DNA from 4 places in the Allobosea sp. ANAM02 genome. Region 2 is predicted to be linked to each of the others. Evidence: predicted binding sites of a transcription regulator. Region 2 holds the regulator's gene; each other region holds the start of a gene.
The links. The regulator LexA, encoded in region 2, represses DNA repair genes until DNA is damaged. The targets are predictions, from matches to a motif close to TGTTCNNNNTGTGTTCNG.
Positions count from the first base shown of each region.

Region 1: a site for LexA is predicted at 3,701-3,718, ahead of OCUBac02_RS22905 (YifB family Mg chelatase-like AAA ATPase). Genes of this name have one in related genera too.
Region 3: a site for LexA is predicted at 4,063-4,080, ahead of OCUBac02_RS03830 (helicase-related protein). Genes of this name have one in related genera too.
Region 4: a site for LexA is predicted at 4,399-4,416, ahead of ssb (single-stranded DNA-binding protein). Genes of this name have one in related genera too.

Region 1 covers NZ_AP022848.1:4,795,067-4,802,024, forward strand. Annotated here, with positions in the region: gene OCUBac02_RS22880 (M20/M25/M40 family metallo-hydrolase) at 1-1,200, opposite strand, end outside; gene OCUBac02_RS22885 (acetamidase/formamidase family protein) at 1,241-2,173, opposite strand; tRNA gene OCUBac02_RS22890 (tRNA-Ser) at 2,323-2,412, opposite strand; gene OCUBac02_RS22895 (hypothetical protein) at 2,595-2,915, shown strand; gene msrA (peptide-methionine (S)-S-oxide reductase MsrA) at 2,999-3,655, shown strand; gene OCUBac02_RS22905 (YifB family Mg chelatase-like AAA ATPase) at 3,775-5,313, shown strand; gene OCUBac02_RS22910 (ATP-binding protein) at 5,497-6,958, shown strand, end outside.
Region 2 covers NZ_AP022848.1:2,780,893-2,787,850, reverse strand. Annotated here, with positions in the region: gene trpC (indole-3-glycerol phosphate synthase TrpC) at 1-749, shown strand, start outside; gene moaC (cyclic pyranopterin monophosphate synthase MoaC) at 746-1,228, shown strand; gene OCUBac02_RS13435 (molybdopterin molybdotransferase MoeA) at 1,286-2,497, shown strand; gene lexA (transcriptional repressor LexA) at 2,578-3,291, shown strand; gene OCUBac02_RS13425 (ComEC/Rec2 family competence protein) at 3,285-5,564, opposite strand; gene gltX (glutamate--tRNA ligase) at 5,717-6,958, shown strand, end outside.
Region 3 covers NZ_AP022848.1:799,510-806,467, reverse strand. Annotated here, with positions in the region: gene fdxA (ferredoxin FdxA) at 1-161, opposite strand, end outside; gene OCUBac02_RS03835 (RNA-binding S4 domain-containing protein) at 330-638, opposite strand; gene OCUBac02_RS03830 (helicase-related protein) at 660-3,980, opposite strand; gene OCUBac02_RS03825 (MerR family transcriptional regulator) at 4,287-4,706, opposite strand; gene OCUBac02_RS03820 (KpsF/GutQ family sugar-phosphate isomerase) at 4,926-5,900, opposite strand; gene OCUBac02_RS03815 (outer membrane beta-barrel protein) at 6,051-6,958, shown strand, end outside.
Region 4 covers NZ_AP022848.1:2,591,404-2,598,361, forward strand. Annotated here, with positions in the region: gene OCUBac02_RS12555 (LysR substrate-binding domain-containing protein) at 1-53, opposite strand, end outside; gene OCUBac02_RS12560 (ureidoglycolate lyase) at 772-1,302, opposite strand; gene OCUBac02_RS12565 (hypothetical protein) at 1,390-1,731, opposite strand; gene rpiB (ribose 5-phosphate isomerase B) at 1,789-2,238, opposite strand; gene OCUBac02_RS12575 (ABC transporter substrate-binding protein) at 2,509-3,504, shown strand; gene OCUBac02_RS12580 (ABC transporter permease) at 3,501-4,358, shown strand; gene ssb (single-stranded DNA-binding protein) at 4,504-5,052, shown strand; gene OCUBac02_RS12590 (hypothetical protein) at 5,065-5,265, opposite strand; gene OCUBac02_RS12595 (zinc-dependent alcohol dehydrogenase) at 5,262-6,329, opposite strand; gene OCUBac02_RS12600 (sugar-binding transcriptional regulator) at 6,525-6,958, shown strand, end outside.

The DNA.
Region 1 (6,958 bases), 2.0 Mb from region 2:
CTCGTCGATGGTGACATGCTCCTCGTCGGTGCCCATGCTGATCGGTGACGGTCCGCAGATCAGCGCGGGAACGCCGCGCCAGCGCCAGTAGCGGGTATCGGTGCCGCCGAGGCTCGACACCGGCGGCGCGTCATGGCCGAGCAGCTCGCGGATATTACCGCGCAGGATATTGGCCATCTCGCTGAACGGATCGGTCAGGCTCGCCGGATAGCTGTGGTCCTCGTTGACGACCATCTCGCAATCGGCTTCGCGGGCGAGCTTTTCGAGATCGGCGCGGATCGCGTCGCGGTCGGAGCCGATCGGGATGCGCATGTCGAGATGGGCGATGCAATGCGTCGGGATCTGCGTCGCCTTTTGCCCGCCCTGCAGGATGCCGACATTGACGGTGATGCGCCTCGCGACATCGCCGGCGCCCTTGCCGAGGTTGAGATCGGCCGCCGCGATCGTCTCGGCCGAGGTCAGAACCGCGTCGATCTCCGGCGGCAGCGCCGCAAGTCTGAGATGGTAGCGGTCATAGATTGCGGTCACGAGCCGGCTTACATCCGCAACCGGGTTGCGTGCGCGGTGAGCGTAGCCGCCATGGCCGCCGATGCTCCTCGCCGAAAGCGAGAAGCGCAAGGTGCCCTTCTCGGTGAAGCGCAGATTGGCGAGACCGCTCGGCTCGCCGTTCAGGCAGCAATCGGCCTCCATCTCGTCGCCGAAGGTGTCGAACAGGAATTTGGTGCCGTAGCGCCCGCCCGACTGCTCGTCCGAGACCACGGTCAGCGACAGTGCGCCATGGAGTTTTTCGCGATGGGGATAGAGTTGGCAGTAGGCCAGGATCGAGGCCAATGTCCCCGTCTTCATGTCGGAAGCGCCGCGGCCCATGATCTTGCCGTCGACGATCTCGGCCTCCCAGAGCTTCTCGTTGGTGACCGGGAAGATATCCATATGGCCGTTGAGCATGAGATGGCGGCCGGGTTGGCCGGCCTCCCAGCGGCTGATGATGTTCGGCATTTCCGGCACGAAAGCTTCGGTGCGATGCGGCACGCCGGCGGTATCGAGCAATTCGCGCACGAAGGCAGCAGCCTCACGCGTATCGCCCGGCGGGTTGACGCTCCTGATGCGCAGGAAGCGCCTCAGCAATGCGACGATCTCGTCGCGGCGCTGATCGATCGCCTGAAGCAGCTCGGCTTTCAGGGCGGCTTTGTCGGTGGGCATGGTCGGTCTTCTGGCTCGGCGATTCGAAAGGATGGAGCGTTCAGCCGCGATCGCGGAACGACATGGCGCGCGTCAACTCGGTCTTCTCCAGCCGGGCGGCGACGCAATAGGCGGGATTGAAGACATTGGCGATGTCGTAGCGCACCGCCTGCCCGAGCAGATGGCTCGCCTCGACCGGGTCGACGCCCAGGTCCTCGCCGACCCAGCGCAGCAGTTCCGTCGTGGCGAATTGCAGGGGCTGGTCGAGCGGGCGCCCGCTGGCGATCACCAGCAGGTCGGTCTCGGTCTCGCAGCGCGGCCAGCGCAGGCCCTGCTTCTTGACCAGCTTCACCGAGAATTCGACCTCGAACGAGGTTTCGACGCCGGTGCCGGCGATCTCGCCATCGCCCTGGCAGGCATGGCCGTCGCCGAGGAAGAACAGGGCGCCGTCGACGAAGACCGGGAAGGCGATCGTCGCGCCGGGTCCGAACAGCCGGTAGTCCATGTTGCCGCCATTGGCGCCGCTGGTCGCGGTCGAGATCGCCTGGCCGCGCTCGGGCGCGACGCCGAAGCAGCCCATCATCGGCGCAAGCGGGAAGCTCCAGTCCTTGATGCGAGCGGAGGGCTCCAGCAGTTTCACTGTGCCGGCCTGCGCATCGATCGCCCATTCATGGCGCTCGCGCTTCGGAAGATCGGCCAGAACCGAAGGATCGAGCACGCCGGGCGCCAGGGGCGAATAGGTCCAGCCGGTCTTCCGGTTCGGCGTCATCCGCTCGATGGTGACGAGCAGGGCGTCGCCGGGCTCCGCGCCGGTGACGAAGAACGGCCCGGTCATCGGATTGCCGCGCGGGGCGTGCTGCGTGCCGTCGCCGCCGAAGCCGGCCGCATCGAGCGTGGTGGTGACGACGCTGTCGCCGGCGGCGATCTCCAGTACCGGCGGCAAAGTGGCGAGCACGTTCGAATATTGCGTGGGAACAAAGTGATGGCGCGCCATGAAAGCCTTCCTGAGCCGGTTCGCGTCGGTGTGCTGCGGCGACCGTAGGTGTAAGCTTCCGGCTTGAGAAGCGCTCGCTGGCGAACAGATGCCCTGCGTGGCTCGCGCCGACGCCGCTTTTTGAAAAGGACGATATCGATGTCGGGAAATGGCGGACAGGGCGGGATTCGAACCCGCGATACGGTTTCCCGTATACACACTTTCCAGGCGTGCGCCTTCAACCACTCGGCCACCTGTCCGGCGCGCTGCTTATGACTGCCGGCCCGTCATCTTTCAAGGGCCGAGATGCAGTGTTTTGCACAATCCCGGCAAATCGCGCGCAACCGGTTGCGATCCGCGGCCGGTAAGGCCACATCTGGTTGCCGGAAGGGCAGTGTCGGCGGGAGCCGTGCAACCCGGTGGCTTGCGGCGGGAGCTGATGGTGCGGTTTCTACTCCGTTTGATCGGGTATATCTTCGTCGCAGCGGGCTTCGTCGCGCTCGTGATCGACGGCGCGCGTTCGATCGCCAATGCCGGATTGCGCTTCACGCCGGTCGGCGAGCTGGTGATCGCCCTCATCCAGGAGCGCTACCAGCAGATCCAGCCGGCGATCGAGCGCAATCTCCATGCCTGGCTCTGGGATCCGGTTCTGCTGACGGTGTTGCGCGCGCCAGTGGCCGCGGCCGCGCTTCTGCTCGGCTTCGCGCTGCTCTGGCTGGGGCGGCGCCCGGACGAGGTCATCGGTATCGTCACGCGTCGGTGATGGCGCGCAGGCTGTCACACCCCTGTCCGAACGGCCCGCGGGCGCCTACATAAGCGTCGAGCTCGAACGAAACGGAGCCAATGATGTTCTCCCTGCGCAAGAAGACCGAGATTCCGACTGCCGCCGAGGCGCTGCCCGGCCGTGCCGCGGCGATCCCCACCGCCGAAACCCATTTCGCCAACGGCCGCCCGCTGGCCGGGCCCTATCCCGAAGGTCTCAGCATGGCCGTCTTCGGCCTGGGCTGCTTCTGGGGCGCCGAGCGCAAGTTCTGGCAGAGCAGCGAGGGCGTCTGGGTGACCGCCGTGGGCTATGCCGGCGGCGCGACGCCAAACCCGACCTATGAGGAGGTCTGCAGCGGCCTGACCGGGCATACCGAAATCGTCCTCGTCGTCTTCGATCCCGCAAAGATCGCCTATGAGGACCTGCTGCGGATCTTCTGGGAAAGCCATGACCCGACCCAGGGCATGCGGCAGGGCGGCGATATCGGCACGCAATACCGTTCGGCGATCTACACCTGCGATGCCGCTCAGCAGGAGGCGGCCGAACGTTCGCGCGTCGAGTACGGCAAGGCGCTGGCGGCGGGCGGGTACGGCCCCATCACGACCGAAATCCGCGAGGCGCCGACGCTCTATTTCGCCGAAGACTACCACCAGCAATACCTCGCCAAGAACCCGGGCGGCTATTGTGGCCTGGGCGGCACCGGCGTCGCCTGCCAGATCGGCCTCGGCGTCGAAGCCTGAGGTCAGAAGGGGAGGCGCGGCCTCCCCTTCTTTTTTGGCCTGTCGAGTTCCTGATATGTTCTTGCGCTGCCGCTGAAGCTTCGCTAGCTTTCCCAAGGGACAGGGGGAGCGGGGCCGAGATGGTGGCGCGGGTCGCGACGGTGGCGTTCGAGGGCATCGAGGCGCGCGCCGTCGACGGTCAGGTGCAGATCGCGCCAGGCGGCGTCGCCTTCGTGCTGGTCGGCCTTCCCGACAAGGCCGTCGCCGAAAGCCGCGAGCGGGTCCGCGCCGCGCTGCTGGCCTCGGGCCTCGCCCTGCCGGCCAAGCGCGTCACCGTGAACCTGGCGCCGGCCGACCTGCCCAAGGAAGGCAGCCATTACGACCTGCCGATCGCGCTCGCCGTCATGGCGGCGATCGGGGCGATTCCAGCCGATGCCCTCTCCGGCTATGCGGTCCTCGGCGAACTCGCGCTCGACGGCTCGATCGCGCCGGTGGCCGGCGTCCTGCCGGCCGCGATCGCGGCCTATGCCAGGGGGCAGGGGCTGATCTGCCCGGCGGCTTCTGGCCCGGAAGCGGCCTGGGCGGCGGCCGATATCGATATCCTCGCGCCGCGTTCGCTGATCCAGCTCGCCAATCATTTCAAGGGCACGCAGGTCATGGCCCGTCCGGAGCCGGCTGTGGCGCGCCAGAGCGGTCCCCTGCCCGATCTCGCCGACGTCAAGGGCCAGGAAAGCGCGCGGCGCGTGCTGGAGATCGCTGCAGCCGGTGGCCACAATCTGCTGATGAACGGGCCGCCCGGCGCCGGCAAATCGATGCTGGCGAGCCGCCTGCCCTCGATCCTGCCGCCGCTTTCGCCGCGCGAGCTCCTGGAAGTCTCGATGGTGCTTTCCGTCGCCGGAAAGCTCGCCGACGGCGCCCTGACCGACCGGCGGCCTTTCCGGGCGCCGCATCATTCGGCCTCGATGGCGGCGCTGGTCGGCGGCGGCCTGCAGGCGCGGCCGGGCGAGGTCTCGCTCGCGCATCACGGCGTGCTCTTCCTTGACGAATTGCCGGAGTTCCAGCCGCAGGCGCTCGATGCCTTGCGCCAGCCGATGGAGACCGGCGACGTGCTGATTTCGCGCGCCAATCACCGCGTCGTCTATCCCGCGCGCTTCCAGCTCGTCGCCGCGATGAATCCCTGCCGCTGCGGTCGCGCAACCGAACCGGGCTACGCTTGCCGCCGCCAGCCGAATGATCGCTGCATGGCGCAGTATCAGGCGCGCGTCTCCGGCCCGCTGCTCGACCGGGTCGACATTGCGATCGACGTACCTGCGGTAACGGCGGCGGACCTGATCCGTCCGGCCGCGGGCGAAAGCTCGGCGACGGTCGCGGCGCGCGTCGCGGCGGCCCGGCGCATCCAGGCATCGCGCTTCGAGGAGCTCGGCCTCGGTCACGTCATGACCAATGCCGCCTGCCCGGTGCCGGTGATCGAGGAGGTCGCGCGGCCGGACAATGCCGGGCTCGCGCTGCTGCGCGACGCCGCCGAGGCGCTGCGCTTGACGGCGCGCGCCTATCATCGCGTCCTCAAGGTCGCCCGCACGCTCGCCGATCTCGAAGGGGAGGCGAAGGTCGGCCGGCGCCATCTCGCGGAAGCGCTATCCTATCGGGCGCGGGGGGAGGAGCTCGTCCAGGCCGCCTGAGTATCTGGCCGGACATTCGAGTCCTCATCCCGAGGAGCCATTCCCACGGGGATGGCTCCTGGGGATGAGGGCCCATGCAGTCATCGAGCTGCTTGCAGGGTTAACCGAACCTCTCATCCGGTCGGTCGAATTCGCGGTTTTCCCAGCCCGGTTTTTCAAGGCGATCTGCGTAGATCGAAGGGCATGGCGTCTTCGATCTGGTCATGGCTCGCTCTTGTCCCTGCGGCATTGCTCCTCCCCGTGGGAGGCGCCGTCCTGTGGCTGCTGCGCCAGCGCGCGGCCTTGCGCGAGCAGGTCGCGGGGCTTGTCCATGATGGCGAGGCGCTGAATGACCGGCTCTGGAGTCTCGCCGATAGCGAGGAACGCTATCGCAGCCTGATCGAGGCGCAGGGGGATCTGATCGTCCGGCGCGACGGGGCGCGGATCGTCTATGCCAACAAGGCCTATGCGGCCCTGTTCGGCACGGGCGAGCAGGATCTTATCGGCAGCGAAATGCTGCTGCCGCAGCTCGCCAGCCGGCCGCCGGTACTTTTGGAAGGCGGCGCGCGCAGCTTCGACGAATGCCTCGCGACCTATGAGGGCGAGCGCTGGATTTCCTGGGTCGAGACCGCCGTGCCCGGCCCCGGCGGGCGCAGCCTGATCCAGCGCGTCGGCCGCGACATCTCGGCGCGTATCGCGAGCGAGGATGCGCTGGTCGAGGCGCGGGCGCGAGCGGAGGCCGCGAACGAGGCCAAGTCCCGCTTCCTCGCGACCGTCAGCCACGAATTCCGGACCCCGCTCAACGGCATTCTCGGCATGGCCGACCTCCTGACCGATACCGGCCCCGATGCCGAGCAGGCGACCTATGTCGCGGCCCTGCGCACTTCCGGCGAGGCCCTGCTGGCGCTGGTCGACGACATCCTTGATTTCGCCAAGGTCGAGGCGGGCAAGCTGGAACTGGCCGAGGAGCCTTTCGATCCGGTCCAGCTCGTCGAGACCGTCGCGGAACTGATGGCGCCGCGTGCCCAGGCCAAAGGCATCGAGCTCGCGGCCCATATTGCGCCGGACCTGCCGGCGCGGCTCGTCGGCGACCGCGACCGCCTGCGTCAGATCCTGTTGAACCTTGTCGGCAATGCGGTGAAATTCACGGAAGCCGGCGGCGTCGGCCTCAGCCTTGCCCAGGCGGAAGGCCGCCTTGAGATCACCGTCGCCGATACCGGCCCGGGTATCCCGGCCGACCGGCTCGACACCATTTTCGGGGAGTTCGAGCAACTCGATCATGGCGCCGTAGCGGGTCAGGCGGGCACCGGACTGGGGCTGGCGATCGTGCGTCGTCTTGCGGGCCTGATGGGGGGGGAGGTGCGCGCCGAAAGCCGGCTCGGCGAGGGCGCGACATTCCGCGTCACCCTGCCGCTCGTGGCGGCGCGCGATGTGCCGGCGGCGCGGATTCCGCATTGGCCGCAGCATCATGTCCTGCTCGTCTCGCCAGCGCCGTTCGCGGCGCGCTTCCTGGCGGAGACGATCCGCGCCACGGGCGCTTCCGTATCCATCGCCGGCACGGCCGAGGCCGCACGCGCGAAGCTTGTCGCGGGCGTCCCGGTCACTGCGGTCCTGATCGATCATGCACTGGGAGATGTGCCGGCAAAGGAACTGGCGGCGGCGGCGG
Region 2 (6,958 bases):
AAGCCGTGGTCCCGCAGGCCGAAATCGAGCGCCGCGCACGCGCGGCTTCCAAACCACGCGGCTTTGCCAACGCATTGGCCGGCAAGCTCGCTCAGGGCACGCCGGCTCTGATCGCCGAGATCAAGAAGGCGAGCCCGTCCAAGGGCCTGATCCGGGCCGATTTCGACCCGCCCTCGCTCGCCCGCGCCTATGCGGCCGGCGGCGCGGCCTGCCTCTCGGTGCTGACCGACGCGCCTTCCTTCCAGGGCCAGCCGGACTTCCTGACCGCTGCGCGCGAGGCTGCCGGCCTGCCGGCTCTGCGCAAGGATTTCCTCTACGAGCCCTATCAGGTCTACGAGGCCCGCGCCTGGGGCGCCGACTGCATCCTGATCATCATGGCCGGCGTCGACGACGCCACCGCCAGGGCCCTGAACGAGACCGCGCGCGAGCTTGGCATGGATGTTCTCGTCGAGGTCCATGACGATGCCGAGCTCGACCGGGCGCTCAAGCTCGAAAGCCGCCTGCTCGGCATCAACAACCGCGACCTGCGCAGTTTCAACGTCGATCTCGCCGTGACCGAGCGGCTGGCGCCGCGCGTGCCGGCCGACCGCATCGTCATCAGCGAGAGCGGCATCTTCACGCATGACGACATCGCCCGGCTCAACCGGATCGGCGTGAATACCTTCCTCGTCGGCGAGAGCCTGATGCGGCAGGCCGACGTCACCACCGCAACGCAGGCGCTGCTCACCGGCAAGGCCGTCGCGGCGTGAGCCGGCTCAGCCATCTCGACGCGCAAGGCCAGGCGCATATGGTCGATGTCGGCGGCAAGGCCGAGACGACCCGCATCGCGGTCGCCGAGGGCCAGGTCGTCATGGCGCCGGAGACGATCGCGATCGTGCGCGATGGCAACGCCAGGAAGGGCGATGTGCTCGGCACCGCGCGCCTCGCCGGCATCATGGCGGCGAAGCGCACGCATGAGCTGATCCCGCTGTGCCACCCGCTGCTGCTGAGCAAGATCGCCGTCGACCTCGCCATCGACGAGGCCCTGCCAGGCGTGCGCGTGCGTGCCGAGGTCAAGATGAAGGGCCAGACCGGCGTCGAGATGGAGGCGCTGACCGCCGTCTCCGTCGCCTGCCTGACGGTCTACGACATGGTCAAGGCCGTCGACCGGGCGATGCGGATCGAGAATATCCGCCTGCTGCACAAATCCGGCGGCCAGTCCGGCGATTACGAGGCGAAAGTTGGCTAAAGGAATGAGCATGATGTCATCCGAAAACCGGTTCCCACTTTTCGGCATCATGCTCTGATGGCGCTCACCCCGGTTCCCGTCGCGCGCAAGGCGCTGCTCGACAGCATTCCGGGACCGGCCGAGGCGGAAGCCCTGCCGCTGGCGCAATGCGCCTGGCGGGTGCTGGCCGGCGAGGTCAAGGCGCTCAGGACCCAGCCGCCCTTCGCCAATTCCGCCATGGACGGCTATGCCGTGCGCGGCGACGAGATGGCGGAAGGCGTGTCGCTCTCGGTGATCGGCGAATCCGCTGCCGGCCGGGCCTATGAGGGCGCCGTCGGACCGGGAGAAGCCGTGCGCATCTTCACGGGCGCGCCGATGCCTGAGGGCGCCGACACCATCCTGATGCAGGAAGATGCCGACGGCGTCGGAAGCCCGGTCATCCGCGTCCGTGTGCCGCCTGCCAAGGGCAAGTTCCTGCGCGCCGCGGGGCTGGATTTCCACGAAGGCGACGTCCTGCTCTCCGCCGGCCGCGTGCTCGACAGCGCGGCGCTCGGCCTTGCCGCCGCGATGGGGCATCCGACCCTGCCCGTCCGGCGCAAGCCGCGTGTCGCGATCCTCGCCACCGGCGACGAACTGGTGTCGCCCGGCGAGCCGGTCGGCCGCGACCAGATTGTCGCCTCGAACTCGTTCTCGCTGGCCGCGCTTGTCGAGAAGGCCGGCGGCACCGTGCTCGATCTCGGCATCGCCCGCGACGACCATGCTGATCTGGCCAGCAAGATCGCAAGGGCGAGCGAGGCCGATGCCGATGTGCTGATCACGCTGGGCGGTGCCTCCGTCGGCGCGCATGATCTCGTGCAGGAGGCGCTGACGCGCGCCGGCATGGCGCTCGGCTTCTGGAAGATCGCTATGCGGCCGGGCAAGCCGATGATGACCGGGCGGCTCGGCCGGATGGTCGTGGTCGGCCTGCCGGGCAACCCGGTCTCCTCGATCGTCTGCGGCCATCTCTTCGTCCTGCCCCTGATCGAGGCGCTGCTCGGCATCGCCGATGCCGATCGCGACCGCAGCATCCCCGCCATCCTCGGCCGCGACATGCCCGGCAATGACGAGCGGGAAGATTACCTTCGCTCGGAGCTCGCGCTGACGCCGGAAGGCTGGCTCGCGACGCCCTTCGACCGGCAGGATTCCTCGACGCTCGGCACGCTGGCGCGGGCGCAGGCCCTGACGATCCGCCCGGCCCATGCCGCCCCGGCCAGGAAGGGCGATGCCTGCCGGATTCTGCCCTTGCGGTAGCAACTTGCGGAACACAAGCAGAACGCGTATGGTGTTCGTGCTTTGTTTCGAATCTGCGCTTTGAGGGGCTGGCGGCGACCATGCTGACACGCAAGCAACACGAACTCCTGCGCTTCATCCAGGAACGCTTGCGCGAAAGTGGCGTACCCCCCTCCTTCGACGAGATGAAGGACGCGCTCGACCTGCGCTCGAAATCCGGCATCCACCGCTTGATCATGGCGCTGGAGGAGCGCGGCTTCATCCGCCGTCTGCCGAACCGGGCGCGCGCGCTCGAGGTCATCAAGATGCCGGACGGGCTCGGCGCCCCGCAGCCGCGCCCGCGCTTCAACCCGGCCGTCGTTCAGGGCGGCCTGGGCGCGCAGCCGAGCGTCGCCAAGCCCCGGCCCGCGGCGGTCGAGGACGACAGCCGGCATGCCATCGCCATCCCCGTCATGGGCCGGATCGCGGCGGGCACGCCGATCTCGGCGATCCAGAGCCGCAGCCACACGGTCTCGCTGCCGCCGGACATGCTCGGCTCCGGCGAGCATTACGCGCTGGAAGTGCGGGGCGATTCGATGGTTGAGGCCGGCATCCTCGACGGCGACACGGTCGTCATCCGCCGGCAGGACACCGCCAATACCGGCGATATCGTCGTGGCCCTGATCGACGACGAAGAGGCGACGCTGAAGCGCCTGCGCAAGCGCGGCTCCTCCATTGCGCTTGAGGCGGCGAACCCCGCCTATGAGACCCGCGTGCTTGGGCCCGACCGGGTCAAGATCCAGGGCCGCCTCGTCAACCTGATGCGGCGTTACTGAAGGCGTTCCGTGTCGGGGGCGGGGTCGCTGTCGGCCGACGATGCCGAGCGTGCGGCGGTGGGTTGGTTGGCCGACGCCGCCGGACGAGCTTCGCGCCGGCGGCTCCATGGGCGCTCGGCATCGCTCGGCTCCGAGGTTCGGCTGCTCCACCCCGATGCCTTGCGATAGAGCGAGGTTGCGCCGTCGCGCGTAAGCGCCATCCGCTCGATCAGCCTGGCCTTGCAGGTCCCGCTCCAGGGGATCGCGGTGACGACGAGATCGGCCCGTAGGCAGTCCTCGATGATGGCGAGGCGCTCGCGCGTATAGGAAATCGTGCGCTTGTCGGCCGTCTGCGCGACGCAAGCCAGACGATCGCAGGCGATGCCGGCGCGCAATGTCGGATCGTCGGGTGAGCGGCTGTCGCCATCGGCCGCGAGCCATTGCTGCAGAACGAAGCGGCTGGGCTTTCCGGCGATGGCGAGGCGCCCGTCGGCGCCGCGCACGGCCAGACCCGAGCCGTCGCGCTCGATCAGGATTTCCGGCCGTTCCGGCTTGCCGGCGATGGCGACGCCGAAGACCAGCGGCACAGCCGCCAGCCATCGCCAGGCCGTCGTCCAGAGCGCAAGCCACAGTAACGCCATCGCGAAGCACGCCAGCACCGCGGGGCCGAAGGCCGCGACCGTCACGGTGGAGTGATCGATGGACGCGACCCAATGCGCGACCTTGAGCACCACGTCGGAAGCCAACCCCATCAGGGCCCAGGCCGGCCAGTCCAGTCCGAACGGATAGGCGAGCACGCCGAATACCGCCGCCGGCATCACGAAAAGCGAGACGAAGGGCAGCGCCATGGCGTTGCCGAGCAGGCCGAAGGGATTGAAGGTCTGGAAATGATAGGCGCCGAAAGGCGCGGTCGCGGCGGTCGCCAGCATGGTGGTGACGAGGATGCCGAGCGCCGCCATCCAGATCGATCCGAGCGGCCACGGCAACGCGGGCGGCGGCTCGCTGCGATCTCTCCTTTCCCAGCGCTCGGCGAAGGCGATCAGCGCCGCGACCGCGCCGAAGGACATCTGGAAGCTCGGCCCCAGCAGCGCCTCCGGCTCGCGCAGCAGCACGATCATGGCGGCGAGCGCGAGATTGCGCATGCTCAGCGCCGCACGATCGACCAGAATCGCCCCGAGCATGACCAGCGTCATGATCAGCGAGCGCTCGGTCGCGACATCGCTGCCGGAAAAGATGCAATAGGCGGTTGCGCCGATCATGGCCGCGACCGCCGCGAGCTTCTTGACCGGCCAGTGCAGCGCCACCGTCTGCGACAAGGCCAGCAGCGCGCGGACCAGCCAGAAGATGGTCCCGGCCGCCAGCACCATGTGCAGGCCCGAGATCGAGACGATGTGGTAGATGCCGGCGGCGCGCAGGTCGTTGTTCGTGGCTTCCGTGATCAGGCCGCGCTTGCCGGTGACGAGCGCGGCGGCAACCGCCCCGCCCTGCCCGCCTCCGACCTCGGCGATGCGCCTGGTCAGCGCATTGCGGGCGCGGTCGATCGTCACGTCGATGGCGAGACGCATCGGCATCGGAAAGGGCGCCGGCGCCAATGCGATCTTGCCGGAGACGCTGCCGACGGCGCCGATCCCGCGGAAGAAGGCATCGCGTCCGAAATCGTAGCCGCCGGCCCGCGCTGGCCCGGGCGGTGGCAGCAGACGCGCGGTCGCGACGATATGGTCTCCCGGATTCACCGAGCCCTGCCGGATATTGACGCGGACGCGCTTCGGCCTGGAATCGGCGGGGACATTGGCGAGATCGGTGACGAGCACGACGAGCCGTGCGCCCTTGTCGCGGACTTCGACGCTCTCGACGAAGCCCGAGAGCTTGCCGATGCGCGGCCGCTCCAGCATCGGTGCCGCGATATCGGCCGTGCGCCAGACCCCGGCGGCGAAGCCCGCGAAGGCAGCGGCCGCCGCGAGGCAGGCCATGGACGCGACGGGGCGAAAGCGCAGAGCGAAGGCCGCCGCACTGCTCACAGCCAGACCCAGAAGCGGGGCCCATAATGCCGGCTCACGATCGGCGGCAAAGTAGAGCAGGATGCCGACGCCCATTGCGAAGGGCAGCCAGAGGAAGGGCCGGCGGCGCTCGACCTCCAGCGCAAATCCCTGCTGCAGACGGAGCCGAAGCTGTCGGAGCCAGGGACGCAGGCCCGCCGTCAGCGGCACCGAAGCACCGAGCCACGCCGGCTGTGCATCGGCGCGCGCGCCGCGCCGGCCTCGTTCCTGCCCCTGCCCCGGCGGCGCCGGCTGCATCGCCCGCCTCCCCTGCCGGCGCTGCGATTTGACCGCTTAGCGTTTCCGGCAAAGCCATGTTACAGGGCCCGCGCCGGTTGTCATGTCACGATCCGGCCCCCTTCCCTTGTCTTGCCCCGGACGGCCCTGCCGCCCGGCCGGAGTTCCCTCCCATGAGCAACGCCGTCGTCACGCGCTTTGCGCCCTCGCCCACCGGATTCCTGCATATCGGCGGAGCCCGGACCGCGCTGTTCAACTGGCTCTATGCCCGCCGGCACGGCGGCACGATGCTGCTGCGGATCGAGGATACCGACCGCGAACGTTCGACCGAGGCCGCCATTGCCGCGATTCTCGACGGGCTGGAATGGCTCGGCCTCGATTGGGACGGCCAGACCGTCTACCAGTTCCAGCGCGCCGCACGGCATCGCGAGGTCGCGGAGCAGATGCTCGCCGCCGGCACGGCCTATCACTGCTATGCGAGCCAGGCCGAGCTCGAGGAGATGCGCGAGAAGGCCCGCGCCGAGGGCAAGCCGCTGCGCTATGACGGGCGCTGGCGCGACCGCGATCCGTCGACGGCGCCGGAAGGCGTGAAGCCGGTCATCCGCCTCAAGGCGCCGCAGACCGGCGAGACCGTGGTCAATGACGAGGTCCAGGGCCGCGTCGTCTGGCAGAACGAGAATCTCGACGACCTCGTGCTGCTGCGCTCGGACGGCACGCCGACCTATATGCTCGCCGTCGTGGTCGACGACCACGACATGGGCGTGACCCATGTCATCCGCGGCGACGACCACCTGACCAATGCCGCCCGCCAGACTCAGATCTACAATGCGCTCGGCTGGGACGTGCCGAGCATGTCGCATATCCCCCTGATCCACGGGCCCGACGGCGCCAAGCTCTCGAAGCGCCATGGCGCGCTCGGCATCGATGCCTATCGCTCCATGGGCTATCTGCCGGCGGCCTTGCGCAACTATCTGGTGCGCCTGGGCTGGAGCCATGGCGACCAGGAGGTCTTCTCCACGCAGGAGATGATCGACGCCTTCAACCTGTCCTCGATCGGCCGTTCGCCCGCGCGCTTCGACTACGCCAAGCTGGAGAACCTGAACGGGCTCTATATGCGCCAGTCGAGCGACCAGGACCTGCTCGACGCGCTCAAGGTGATCCTGCCGGAGATCGGGCCGGCGCGCGGGCTCGGCGCCACGCTCTCGCCGGAGCTGGAGGCGAAGTTCCTCGCCGCGATGCCCGGCCTCAAGGAGCGCGCCAAGACGCTGATCGAGCTGCTCGACAGCGCATTCTATCTCTATGCCCAGCGCCCGCTGCAGCTCGACGACAAGGCGAGGGGCCTGCTCGACGAGGCCGCGCGCCAGCGCCTGCCGAAGATCGCGGAGACGCTCGCCGCCGTGAGCGACTGGTCGCCG
Region 3 (6,958 bases), 2.0 Mb from region 2:
GCCTCGGCCGGGCATTCCGGCTCGCAGACGCCGCAATCGATGCATTCGTCGGGATGGATGACGAGCATGTTCTCGCCTTCATAGAAGCAGTCGACCGGGCAAACCTCGACGCAGTCCATGTACTTGCACTTGATGCAGTTCTCGGTGACCACATAGGTCATGGGCCGGCCCTTCCAACGCTTCTAAACAGCCTCATAAACCCTCGCGCGGCGCAGGTTTCAAGGTCGTTTTCGTGATCCTTTGCAGAACGATCCGTCATTGCAGCGGCGCTGCGGGGAAGATTTCCCTCCCCGGCCCGATTTCAGCGCTGCCGCAGGCAGCCCGCGGAATTAATCCTCGTCCGCGGCCTCGGCAAGCGACGCATCGCCGCTGCCGCCGTCGAGGCGCTCATAGAGCTGCTGGGCGACCGTAAAGGAGCCGCGCCGCTCGGCGAAGGCCAGGACCCTGACCACGACCGTCGCATGCGGCAGGGCGAGCGTCAGGACCGTGCCGACCCGGATGCCCTGCGCCGGGTTGTCGCAGCGGCGCCCCTCGATGCGGACATGGCCGTCCTCCACCAGGCGCACGGCGGCCGGGCGGTTGCGGGCGAAACGCGCGAACCAGAGCCATTTGTCGAGACGCTGACGATCGTCCTGCAAGCCGCCTGCGCCTCCTTGGCTTCAGTTCTTGCTGCCTTCGAGCTGGGCCTTGAGGGCTGCGAGCTTGGCGAACGGCGAATCCGGATCCGGCTCGCGATTGGCCGGGCGCGGACGCGGCTGCTGCTGGAAGCGCTCGGCCCCGCCCCGCTCCTCGCGGCGCGGGCCGCCGGGACGGCCGTCGCGCTTGAAATCGGGACGCGGGCCGCGATTGCCCTCCGGACGATCCTGCCGCTGCGGCCGGTCATCGCGGCGCGGGCGGTCGTCCTGACGCGGGCGCGCATCCTGGCGCTGGGCCGGAGCGCCCTCGCCTGCGGCAGCGGCCGGGCGGTTGTCGGGCCGTCCGTCGCGACGCGGGCCACCGGGACGGCCGTCACGTTGCGGCCGGTCGCCGCCACGGCGCTCGCCACCTTCACGACGCTCCCCCCCTTCGCGGCGGCCCCGCGGATTGCCATGCTCCGGCCGGCGCCCGCCCTGATGGCGATGCGGCCGCCAGACCTCGATCAGTTCGGGCTCGGCCGGCGCGGCCTCGACGGCGGGAGCCTCATCGGCAGCGGCCTCAGCCGAGACGGCCTCCTCGGCGGCGACAGCCGGAAGCGCGACCATCGCATCGGCCGGCACCGGCTCGCGCGCCGCGTCCAGCTCCGTCTCGGTCAGGATCGGCGTATCCGCCGTTTCGACGGCCGGGGCTTCAACGACGACAGTCTCGCCCTCGGCCAGACCATCCGCGTTCAGCGCCGTCACGGGTTCGCTCGGGCCTTCGGCCCCGCCTGTAGTCTCGACAGCTTCGCTCTCGGCCGAGGCGGCCTCCGCCTCAGCAGCCACGACTGGCTGCGCCGGTTCGGTCGCGGCCGGGGGCGGCGCCAGCGGCACGGTGATCGCCGGTCCCGGACGCTTGAGCGAGACATAGCCGAGCGAGCGCAGGATCGAGGCGAAATCCTCGCCCGCGCAGCCGACGAGCGAGGTCATCGCGCCGGTGGCGACGAAGCCGTCCTGATCGGCGGCGCCGGCTGGCGGCGTACCTTGCGTGACGCCGGGACGATAGGCGATCGCCGGGCGGATCAGGTCTGCGAGCCGTTCGAGGATATCGACGCGCACGGCCCGCTCGCCGCAGACGCGGTAGCCGGCTGCGCGGTACAGCCCCTTCGGCACGGCCTTGTCGACCGGGAAGGAGGTCCGGCCGGACGCCGCGAGATGGGCGATGTCGTCGAGCCCGGCCGTCTCCGGTCCGCCATGCTTCAGCGCCCAGAGCTGGGCGGCGAGCGCGCGCGGCGCCGGCTTCAGCAGCGCGGGCATATAGATGTGGAAGGCACCGAAGCGGATGCCGAGCTGGCGCAGCGCCGCGCGGCCTTCCTGATCCAGCGCCTTCATCTCCTCCCCGACCTTGGAGCGTTCGAGCACGCCCAGAGCCTCGGCCGCCTGATAGGCGATGCCGCGGGCGATGCCGGCGACGTTCTCGGCCGCTTCGAGGATCTGAACGGCGCCGAGGAGCCTGGTGATGTGATTCTTCAGCCAGAGATTGAGCCTAGCCTCGACCTGCTCGCGCGCGGGGCCGCCGAGATGCTCCTCGACCAGCAGGCGCAGGCGCGGCTCCAGAACCTTCTCGCCGGCGGTCAGACGCGCCACCGGCTCGCCGGTCCAGCGCACCAGCCCGTCATGCGACAGCACGAAGGCATCGTCGCCAGCGAGCACGACGCGCGCCGCCCGGGCCTCGATCTCGGAGCCGAGCGCCTTCATCGCCGCCAGGTTCAGGGCCTTGACCTCCGAGCCTCCGGCCTTCGGGTCCGCCGTGAAGCGGAAGCCCTGCAGCATCCCCACATGCTGGCCCTCGACGAGCACGTCGCCCGTCGCGGTGACCTCAGCCTCCAACATCGCATTCTCCCGCAAGCGGCGCATCAACACGCTGGTGCGCCGATCGACAAATCTGTGGGTCAGCCGCTCGTGCAGAGCGTCCGACAGCTTGTCCTCTACAAGACGAGCCATGCCCTGCCAATGCTCTGGATCAGGCAACCAGTCGGGACGGTTCGCGACATAGGTCCAGGTCCGGACCTGCGCGATCCGCGCCGAGAGCGTGTCGATCTCGCCATCGGTGCGGTCGAGCGCGGCGAGTTGCGCCGCATACCAGTCGGCATCGAGCCGCTTATGGCGCATCAGCCTGAGATAGAGCGTGGTCGCGAGATCGGCATGCTGCATCGGCGATATCTTGCGATAATCCGGCAGACCGCAGACCTCCCAGAGCCGTTCGACCGCCACCCGCCCCTGCGCCAGCTTCGCGATGTCCGGGTCCCGCGCCAGCACTTCCAGCGTCGTCATGTCCTCGGCGATCAGCGCCCGCGTCAGGCCCTGCTCCGAGGGCTGGAGGTTCAGCGTATCGAGAAGACCGTCGATAGATCGGAGGTCGAGATCGGAATTGCGCCACTGCATCTGGCGGATCGGCTCGAAGCGGTGATTCTCGATCGCCTCGACCAGTTCCGCATCGAAGGGCGGGCAGCGTCCGCTCGTGCCGAAGGTGCCGTCGCGCAGGTGGCGCCCGGCTCGGCCCGCGATCTGGCCGAACTCGGCCGGGTTGAGCTTGCGGTAATGATGCCCGTCGAACTTCTTGTCCGCCGCGAAGGCGATGTGGTTGACGTCGAGATTGAGCCCCATGCCGATCGCGTCGGTGGCGACGAGGTAGTCGACATCGCCGGACTGGTAAATCTCGACCTGGGCGTTGCGCGTCCGCGGCGAGAGCGCGCCGAGCACCACGGCCGCCCCGCCCTTCTGCCGGCGGATCAGCTCGGCGATCGCGTAGACCTCCTCGACCGAGAAGGCGACGATGGCCGAGCGCGGCGCCAGGCGTGTGATCTTGCGGTCGCCGGCGAAGGTGAGCTGCGACAGGCGCGGACGCGTCACGACATTGACGCCCGGCATGAGCTGCTCGATCAGCGGACGCATCGTCGCGGCGCCGATCAGCATGGTCTCGGCCCGGCCGCGCCGGTTCAGCAACCGGTCGGTGAAGACATGGCCGCGGTCGAGATCGGAGGCGAGCTGGATTTCGTCGATCGCCACGAAATCGACCGCGAGATCGCGCGGCATCGCCTCGACCGTACAGACCCAGAAACGCGGCCGCTCCGGCTTGATCTTCTCCTCGCCGGTGACGAGGGCGACGGCTTGCGCACCGACCTTGTCGACGACGCGCTGATAGACCTCGCGCGCGAGCAGGCGCAGCGGCAGGCCGATCATCCCTGTGGGGTGGGCGACCATGCGCTCGATGGCGAGATGGGTCTTGCCGGTATTGGTCGGGCCCAGCACGGCCGTGACGCTATTGGCGCGGGCGGCGGGCGGCAGCGAACGGAAAGGAAGCAAGGCGAAGGAGCCAATCTTCTCGCCCGCCCATGCGGGCGGGAGCGTGGACGGGGTCGATGCAGGTCCTAGACGCCGACCATGCAAGAACGAGTCTGGAACGAAGCGGGGCCGAATCGCTGACTCCGGCAGAATCGGGTTTTGTTCCCTTTTCGGAATCCGTCCCCTGGCGGCATGGGCCATCTCGTCATCGCGCCCTCCCGGATTGGCGTGGCATGGCGGCGCTCGGCGCCGCCCGGCAGGACCCTATTTAAGCCTTTTCGCCCCGGAGACGAGAGGCAAGGCAGATTTCCGGCCTGTGACCCTGCTTCAATGATGGGCGTGGCTGCATTGTCCGTGATCGGCGAGCGCCTCGATGATCGCGCAGTCGCACGCCGCGACGCCGCCCGAACAGGTCGTCGCGATCCGCTCCAGCTCTTTTTCCAGCGAGCGCAATTTCGCGATCTTGTCGCGGACCTCGTCGAGATGGGCCACCGAAATCGCATGCGCCTCGTCGCAGGCCATGCCGGGCGTGTCGGAGAGCTTGAGCAGTGTGCGGATGTTCTCGACCGCGAAGCCGAGATCGCGCGCATGCTTGATGAAGGCGAGCCGCTCGGCATGGCGCCGGCCATAGCGGCGCTGGTTGCCCTCGGAACGCTCCGGCGGCGGCAGAAGTCCGACCTGTTCGTAATAGCGGATGGTCTCGACCTTGACCCCGGTGCGATCAGCCAGCGCACCGATCGGCATCACGCGTTCGAGTTTGGCGGTTGCGGTCATGGGGGCACCTTTAAAGCTATAGTCTCTACAGCTTTAGATAGATCCCGACAGCGATATGGCAAGAGCGACCGCCCCGCCTCACCGTCATTCTCGGGCGAAGCGAAGCGCAGACCCGAGAATCTCGGGCCGGGCCAAACTTCTTGCCTCGACGTCACGAGATGCTCGGGTCAAGCCCGAGCATGACGCGCGAAGTTACGCCACGCCCATCGCCAAGAGGTCGTGAACATGCACCAGCCCGGCCGGACGATCGTCGCCGTCGACGACGATGAGCGCCGTGATCCGGCTACGGTTGACCAGTTCCAGTGCCTCGACCGCCAGGGTATCAAGGCCGACACGGCGCGGGTTCGCCGACATGATGTCGCGCGCCCTGAGCGAGATGCCGCCGGCCATCGCCGTCTTGCGGCGCAGGTCGCCATCGGTGACGACGCCGGCGAGCTTGCCGTCCAGGTCCATGACCACGGCGCAGCCGAAACCCTTCTCCGAAATCATCGCGATCACGTCCGGCAGCAGCGTGTCGAGCCCGATCAGCGGCAGTTCGGCGCCGCGATGCATGATGCTCTCGACCGTCTTGAGCTGAGCACCGAGCTTGCCGCCGGGGTGGTAGACGAAGAAATCCTGCCGCGAGAAGCCGCGCGCCTCCAGCAGCGCCACGGCCAGGGCATCGCCAAGCGCCATCTGCATCGTCGTCGAGGTCGTCGGCGCGAGTCCGTTCGGGCAGGCTTCCGTCGCCTTGGGCAGGACGAGCGCGATATCGGCCTCCTTGCCCAGCGTGCTCTCGGCATTGGCGGTGATCGCGATCAGCCCGACGCGGAAACGGCGGGTGTAGCCGACAAGCGCCGCAAGCTCGACCGCTTCGCCCGACCAGGACAGCGCGATCACGACGTCCTCGGGCTGCACCATGCCGAGATCGCCATGGCTCGCTTCGGCCGGATGGACGAAATGCGCGGGCGTGCCGGTCGAGGCCAGCGTCGCCGTGAGCTTGCGCCCGACATGGCCGGACTTGCCCATGCCGGAGACGATCACGCGGCCGCTCGATCCACGGATCATGGCGATGGCCTCGGCGAAAGGCCCGCCCAGCCCGTTCGCCAGCGCGTCATGGAGGGCATCGAGCCCGGCACGTTCCGTGGCGATGGTGCGGAGGGCGGAGTCGCGGATATCGGCTGTCATGGCCGGCGCTGTAGCACGGCCGCACCAGCCATTTCCACTATCTGCCGACGGGCGCGGGCAGCGTTGACGGCTCCTTAACCCTGTTCGTTCTAACTCCATTAACCATGCGCGCCATCCGCGCGCCCCGCCCTCTGGAGCCCTGCGACGCCCGTGTCCGGCCGCAAGACGACCCTGCTTCTCTCCGGCACGGCCCTGGCCGCGCTGGTGCTCGCCTGCGCAGCGGCGCAGGCCCAGCAGATGCCGCCCGGCAATCTCAGGACCGGCACGCCGACTTATGTCGCCCAGCAGCCTGCAGCGCCGCAGCCCGCCCTCACGCCGGCGACCGCGGAGCCGGAAGCCGTGCGCGATCCCGCGGGCATGATCCAGCGTCAAGACTCGGCCGTCTCGGGACGGCAGCCGCCACGCGCCAGCCAGCCGATCCAGGCGCCGGCGCTCCGCGGCGTCACCCAGCGCCAGTTCCGGCCGCCGCAGCCCGCCGTCACGGTGCTGCCGCCGGCCCCGCCACCGGCTCCGCCGCCCCGGCGCCGCCCGGCGAGCGAGGAAGACCCTTACGCCGCGCTCGGTATCCGGATCGGCTCCATCACCTTGCGCCCCGCGATCACCAACTCGATCGGCTACGACACCAACCCGCAGCGCACATCGGCGCCTGGAGCGAAGGGTTCGGCCTATAGCCGGCACGAGGGCGAACTCGCGATCCAGTCCGACTGGAACGTCCATGAGCTGAAGGGCCAGTTGCGCGGCGGCTATCTCGAATTCTTCCGCGCCAAGGACGCCTCGCGCCCCGATGCCGAGGGCAATCTCGACCTGCGGCTCGATGCGACGCGCGACACCCGCATCCTCCTGGAATCGCGGCTGAGGCTCGACACGCAGCGACCGGGCTCGCCCGACCTGACTGCCAACGTGACCGGCCGCCCACAGATCTACCAGTACGGCGCCTCCGCCGGCGTCACCCACGACATCAACCGGCTGCAATTGACGCTACGTGGCTCGGTCGACCGCAGCGACTACGAGGATGCCCGCCTGTCGAACGGCGCGATGCTCTCGCAGAAGGACCGCAA
Region 4 (6,958 bases), 190 kb from region 2:
GCCTTCATCACGGCAGCGAAGACTTCGATCTGACGGCTGTTCAAGTTCGACATGCCTCGCGCAGTCTGGTCGAACCCCGGCTCACGACATCATGCCAGGGCGCGCTTCCCCTATCTGCCAACGCGTGCTTCAGCCGTAAAGCCGGAACGCGTCGGAGTCGGGACGTGAACGGTTATTTGCCCGGTTTGACGAACCTGGAGAGGGAAGCGGTGTCCCGCGTCAAGTATTCGCATGGATGTCGATCAGTCGGAACGCTGCAACGCGAGGTGGCCGGCCGGCAGCGGTTCTGAGGAGGCCAGAAATCCGTCGCCGACCGGCCGAGCCCTTCGGTTTCCCAGGAGATGCGGCGGACCTGAGCACCCGAGGGGCATAGGGGAGCGATCTCGGGGATCGCTGCGTCGCACAATCTCTACAATGCGACGCATCCGAATCAATCAAATCCGACCGGTCGGGCCTGTTCATCGATCGTTAACCCTACCGACTAAGCTTAAAGAACAGGGTCAAGGTTCCTTTCGCGATCCGGAAATTGACGGTCCCGCAAAAGGTTGAGCGGCTTTCGACTTGTGGAACACCATGAGAATTTCGGGGGAAGCTTTCGGGCCGGCGACTGTCGCCGGTTGAGCCGGTTCCATTCCCCATCGCTCGAAGCTCGCCCGTTGCCGCTTCGCGTCGACCGAAAGCCATCTCGCGATGCCGGTGGCACGCCGACGACAGCCGTCGCGGATGCGTGACCGCGGGATGGCGGCTTGGCTGTCCCGGCGGCGGACTGCTTCAGGTCTCGTCGACCGCCGACAATCTGCAGGGGGCGATGGCGAGCACCTCGCAGTCGGCCTCGGTGCCGTTCTGCCAGGACTGGACGAGAAAGCGGGCGTCCGAGCCGGTCGCCATGATCGGGTGGTGCCAAAGCCCGCGGCGATAGACCATTCCCTGCGCCGCGGAAAACGAGAACGCGGCCAGGGTCGACAGGTCGGGCATGCCATCTTTCCGGGTCTGGCTGACGATGACGATATGGCCGGACCCGTTGAGTGGCATGATCAGCTGTATCGAATTCACATGCCGCTCAAGCATGGTGATGGTGGAGGTCGGGGGCTGCCGCCTCGCCTCGAAGATCGACGTCACAAAGCTGGATCCGGGCCGGACGTCAGCCGCCGGATGAGCGTGAACGTCATGCCGCTGCGCCGTCCCGTTGTTCGCGGCGCGGCCGGACTCACCTGCTGCGATGATCCAGCCGAAAGGGGCGAAGGTGTCGTTCGTGACCGGCTGAATCTCGAGAGCGCGCGGGGAGGGGGATGCTATGCTCATTCCGTGATCTTGCGTTGGTGATCTATCGGGGCGGTGGATCGGGCGGAAACAACGAAGCGCGCCGGCGACAGCGCCTGCTTTCAGGCCCTAAAGCAGAAAATGCATGCCGAAACCGAGGATCATGAAACCGGTCCCGACGACGAGCGCAACGAACTGCGGCTGCAGGCGCATCCGCTGCTCCGCGAACAGTCCCGCCTTCTCCGCCCTCGACATGCGGTCGCGGGCCTTGAACTGCTCGGCTATCCCGGAGGGGTCGACACCGCTCGGACCGTCCTTCTCCAGGTCCATGCGGATGACGATGAAGACGATGACGAGGCCGATCACGCCGAGGCCGAAATAGCCCACGAGTCGTATGGCACCGTAGAACACCCCGATGCCGGCGGCCGCGAGGAAGGGGAATGCGACGTAATCCCATCTGGTGAACCGCATGGGCCATCTTGCGGCGCGCCGGAATGCCTGTCCAGCGGCCGCCCGACGCGGGCCGTGCTACCTCTCCAGCACCGCGATCATCTCGACGCGCGCCGCATGTCGGCCGCCTTCGAACGTGGCGTCGAGAAACGCATCCACGATCGCGAGCGCCAGCCCTTCGCCGACCACGCGGGCTCCGAGCGACAGCATGTTGGCGTCGTTGTGCTCGCGGATCATGCGGGCCGAGAACGTGTCGGAGCAGACGCCGCAGCGGATGCCCTTGACCTTGTTCGCCGCCATCATGATGCCCTGGCCGGTGCCACACAGGACGATGCCGAGCCGGCATTCGCCGGAGGCGACCATCCGGGCCGCCGCTTCGCCATGTCTCGGATAGGGCGTGCTTTCCGGCGTCACCGGGCCGATATCGGCCACGACCCAGCCCCGCGCCGCCACATGTCTGGCGATGACCTGCCGGAGCGGGATGGCGGCGTGGTCGCTGGAAAGGACGATGCGGTTATCGGCGGTCACGGCGGCGGCGTCCTGTTTCGAGAGGTTATGGGCTGGCTCGACCGTGGTGAATGAGGCATCCTGTTCCGTCAATGCGCCACGGGCGCCGGACGAAGACGCGCACGGTCCTGACGGATGCTGACAGGGTCGTGCATCGCTTCACGGCCCGACATGCGCGATGTTGCTGCAGGAGCCGGGCCGGATCAATTCGCCGCGTCCTGCGTTTCAACGCAAGCTGCCCGTGCGACAGGCGCCGGTGGCGCCAGCCATGAGAGACCTGGGGGAGCGACGATGATGAAGGCCCTTCTTGGAGCAGCAACCCTTGCCCTCGGCTTCGGCCTCGGCGCGTCGGCCATGGCCTGCGAACTCGATCGCCCGTTGAAGATCGCCGGGCTCGACTATGATTCGGCAGCCTTCCACACAGCCGTCGCCGGCGCGATCGCCGAGCGCGGCTTCGGCTGCAAGGTTGAGCGCGTTCCCGGCGTGATCGCGCCGCTGGTCAATGGGCTTGCGCGGGGCGATGTCGACATCGTCATGGAAATCTGGATGGCGAACCCGGTCGATGCCTGGGTCAAGGCGGCCGAGGCCGGCAAGGTCGAACCGCTCGGCACGACATTCCCGGATGCGAGCGAAGGCTGGTTCGTGCCGCGCTATCTCGTTTCCGGGCCTGACGCCAAGGCGCCGGACCTGAAGAAGCCGGAGGACCTCAAGCGCTACAAGGCCCTGTTCGCCGATCCGGAGGAGCCGGAGAAGGGGCGCTTCTACAATTGCGTCGCCGGCTGGGTCTGCGAGGGCATCAACACCAAGAAGCTCGCGGTCTACGGCCTCGCCGAGGACTTCACCAATACGCGCGGCGGCTCGGGCGAGGCGCTCGTCGCCGCGATCGAGGCCGCGCTCAAGCGCAAGCGCCCGGTCGTGTTCTACTACTGGGGCCCGAGCTGGCTGCTCGGCGCCTATGACCTCCTCAAGCTGGAGGAGGCGCCTTTCGATGCGGGCGTCTGGGCCGAGCTCAAGGCCAGCGACACCCCCAAGCGCGCCACCGCCTATCCGACCAGCAAGGTCGTGATCGGCGCGAATATCGACTTCGCCAAGAAGGCGCCCCAGCTCGCCAGCTTCTTCAAGAGCTACGGCACGACCAGCGACGTGACCTCGAAGATGCTGGCCGAAGCGCGCGAAAAGGGCGTGACGCCCGAGCAGCAGGCGCTCGTCTTCCTGAAGACGCAGGGTGAGATTTGGAAGAAATGGCTGCCGGCCGATATCGCCGGCAAGGTCGCCGCCAGCCTGTGACGACCGGTTCGGTGCCGGATATCGGCAAGGCGCTGCAAGGCGCAGTCAATCACGCGGTCGATGCGCTGGTCACCGGCTATGGCGACAGGCTCGACGGTTTCGGTGCGATGCTGACGGCGCCGGTCCGTCTCGTCGAGACGCTGCTCCAGTATGTCCCGATCCCGGCCTTCGTGCTGGCTGTCGCGGCCGGCGCCTGGCTGGCGACGCGGCGGATCGGCTTCGCGCTGGCGATGGCCGCCTTGCCGCTGGCTCTCGCGGGATTGGGTGTCTGGGGCGAGGCCATGCAGTCGCTCGCCCTGGTGATTATCGCCGTCGTCTTCGTCGTGCTGCTGGGCCTGCCGCTCGGCGTCGCGGCGGCGCGCCTGCCGCGATTGGGAAAGGCGCTCGCGCCGCTCTACGACCTCATGCAGACTATCCCGAGCTTCGTCTACCTGATCCCGGTCGCGATGCTGCTCGGGCTCGGGCGCGCACCGGCGCTGGTCGCGACGCTGGTCTACGCGCTGCCGCCCTTCGCGCGCCTGACCGAACTCGGCCTACGCGGCGTCGATGCCGGGCTCGTCGAGGCCTCGCGGGCTTTGGGCCTGCGGCCCCGGCAGGCTTTCTGGCTGATCGAATTGCCGCTGGCCCGCCCCACGATCCTGCAGGGCTTGAACCAGGCGATCATGATGGCGCTGGCCATGGTCGTGGTCGCCTCGATGATCGGCGCCAAGGGGCTGGGCGAGGTCGTGCTGCTCGGCCTGCAACGGGCCGATCCCGGCCTCGGCTTCGTCGGCGGGCTCGGCATCGTCCTGCTCGCGGTACTGCTCGACCGGATGGCGCAGGCGGTTCTCGGCGCGCGGCAGCCGCCGCGCTGAGGCTCAACGAATCAGCGGGGGAAAACCAGGCTGAACGCACTTGAACAAAGCAGGAACATCATTGATAATGCCTGAACTGGCCGATAAGGTTCGGCTCCGGTCACGAGGCCGGTTTGTGTGAAGTGCGCAGGAAACGGAGCCTGTCATGGCTGGTAGCGTCAACAAGGTCATTCTGGTCGGCAATCTCGGGCGCGATCCCGAAGTGCGCCGCCTCGGCAGCGGCGAGCCTGTCGTCAATCTGCGGATCGCCACCTCCGAGACCTGGCGCGACAAGCAGAGCGGCGAGCGCAAGGAGCGCACCGAGTGGCACTCGGTCGTGATCTTCAACGAGAACCTGGCGAAGGTGGCCGAGCAGTACCTGAAGAAGGGCTCCAAGATTTACGTCGAGGGGCAGCTCCAGACCCGGAAATGGCAGGACCAGTCCGGCGTCGAGAAGTACACGACCGAGATCGTGCTGCAGCGGTTCCGCGGCGAGCTCACCATCCTCGACAGCCGCCAGGGTGGCTCCGACGAATATGGCGAAGGTGGCGGCAGCAGCGGCGGCTACATGGACGACCGATCAGGCGGCGGGGGCTCCTTCGGCCGCTCCGGTGCGATGGGTGGTGGTGGCGGCTCGCGCCAGCCGGCGATGTCGGGCGGCGGCGGCGGCGGCCGTTCGTCCTCCAGTCATCTCGACGACGACATCCCGTTCTAAGGAGCGTGGAAATCACGACCGTCCGCGTGACGCCTTGAATGGACCGCTCCGTTCTGGCGGGTGCCTGACAGGCGAGGACGGGGCGGCATCGTCCGGGAAGGCGCGGCGGGCCACGGCGAGTTCCCGCGTCGCGGTGGCGAGTAGGCGCTGGCGGTCGTCGAGCAGCGCGGCCTTGATGGAGGACGTCCCGAGGTCGATGCCGATATAGGTCACATCGGTGCCTGTGGCGCGGGTTCAGCGGTGCTCGTGTCAGGCAGGCCGCCCGGATAGATCATGCTCTTGACCATACCATCTTCATTCGCCGCATGGCGGCGGAAGGCGGCGGGTCCTTCGGCGAGCGGGAAGCGGTGGCTGACCACGGCCTCGACATTGACCTTGCCGAGCGCCACCAGCGCGATCGCGCGCGGGTAGACATGGCCCATCCGGCGCGAGAACTTGATGTTGAGCCCGCGCCGGCGGGCCTCCGCGGCCGGGATCACATAGCTGTCGCCGTCGGGGATGCCGACCAGCACGACGCGGCCGCCGATGCGGGCGGCACGGATCGCGTCGCGGAAACCCTCGGGGGCGTTGGTCGCCTCGATCACCAATGGCAGGCCTTCGCCCTTCGTCCATGCGGCGATGTCGGCGACGCCGGCGCCGGCCTTGTCCGCCCCGAGCTTCAGCGCCAGTTCGCGGCGATGCGGCTGCGGATCGCAAGCGAGGATTTCGCCGACGCCGGCCGTGCGCAGCACCTGCAGGATCAGGAGGCCGATCGGACCGCAGCCGATCAGCGCCACGCGTTCGAGCAGGCGCGGCCTGGCGAGATCCACCGCATGGATCGCGACGCCGAGCGGCTCGAGCATCACCGCCTCGCTCGGCGAGAACGTGTCGGGCACCGGCACGACCTGCGATTTCGGCACCCAGATCCGCTCCGTCATCGCCCCGTCATGCGGGGGAGCCCCGATGAAGACGACTTCGGGGCAGAGATTGGGATGGCCGCTGCGGCAATGCTCGCACTGCCCGCAGGCCTGGTTGGGATCGACGGCGACAAGCGCGCCGCGCGCGAGGCCGAGTTCCGGCAGATCCTCGGTCAGCCAGCCGCTGAACTCGTGACCGGGCACGAAGGGCGCCGCGATCACGGCCGAGCCGATGCCGCCGTCCTTGTAATAATGCAGGTCGCTGCCACAGAGCCCGACGGCGGCGACGTCGAGCAGGGTTTCGCCCGGCGCGCCCTCGCGGAGATTGAACGGGGCGACGCGGGCATCGCCCGCGGCGTGGAGGAAGACGGCATGGGACATGGAGGTCGGCGCTGGTTTCGCGAAAGGCTTTCGACAAATGTATTTTCTGATTTACATTGGTTTACGTCAAGCGTGAAACCGCGTGGCCACTGCACGTTGTGGGATGGCCTGAAAGCGATGTAAGCCAGCTTCGAAGCCCTCGCCGAATGCCGCCGCGCCGCCGCAGGTGCAAGCCCACCGCATCAGGATACCGCCATGCCGGAGGAACCGCAGACGCAAGTCAGAGCCGCCTGGCTCTACTACATGGAAGGGCTGACCCAGGCGGAGATCGCGGAGCGGCTGAAGATGACGCGGTTGCGCGTCAACCGGCTGCTGGTCGAGGCGCGCAGCAGCGGCCTCGTCAACATCACGATCAATTCCCGCCTGGAAAGCTGCGTCCGGCTCGAGCGCGCGCTGATCGCGCGGTTCGGGCTGAAGGACGCGGTCGTCGTGCCCAGCCCCGCCGATCCCGACCAGGTCGCGGCGCAGATCGGCAAGGCCGCCGGCGAGTTCGTCTCGCGGATCATCGAGGAGAAGCCGTCCGGCGTCTTCGGTGTCGGCTGGGGCGGAACCCTCAGGGAGACCATCCGCCATATCCGCCCCGGGCAATACCGCGATCTCGCGGTGACCTCGATGATGGGCGGGCTGAC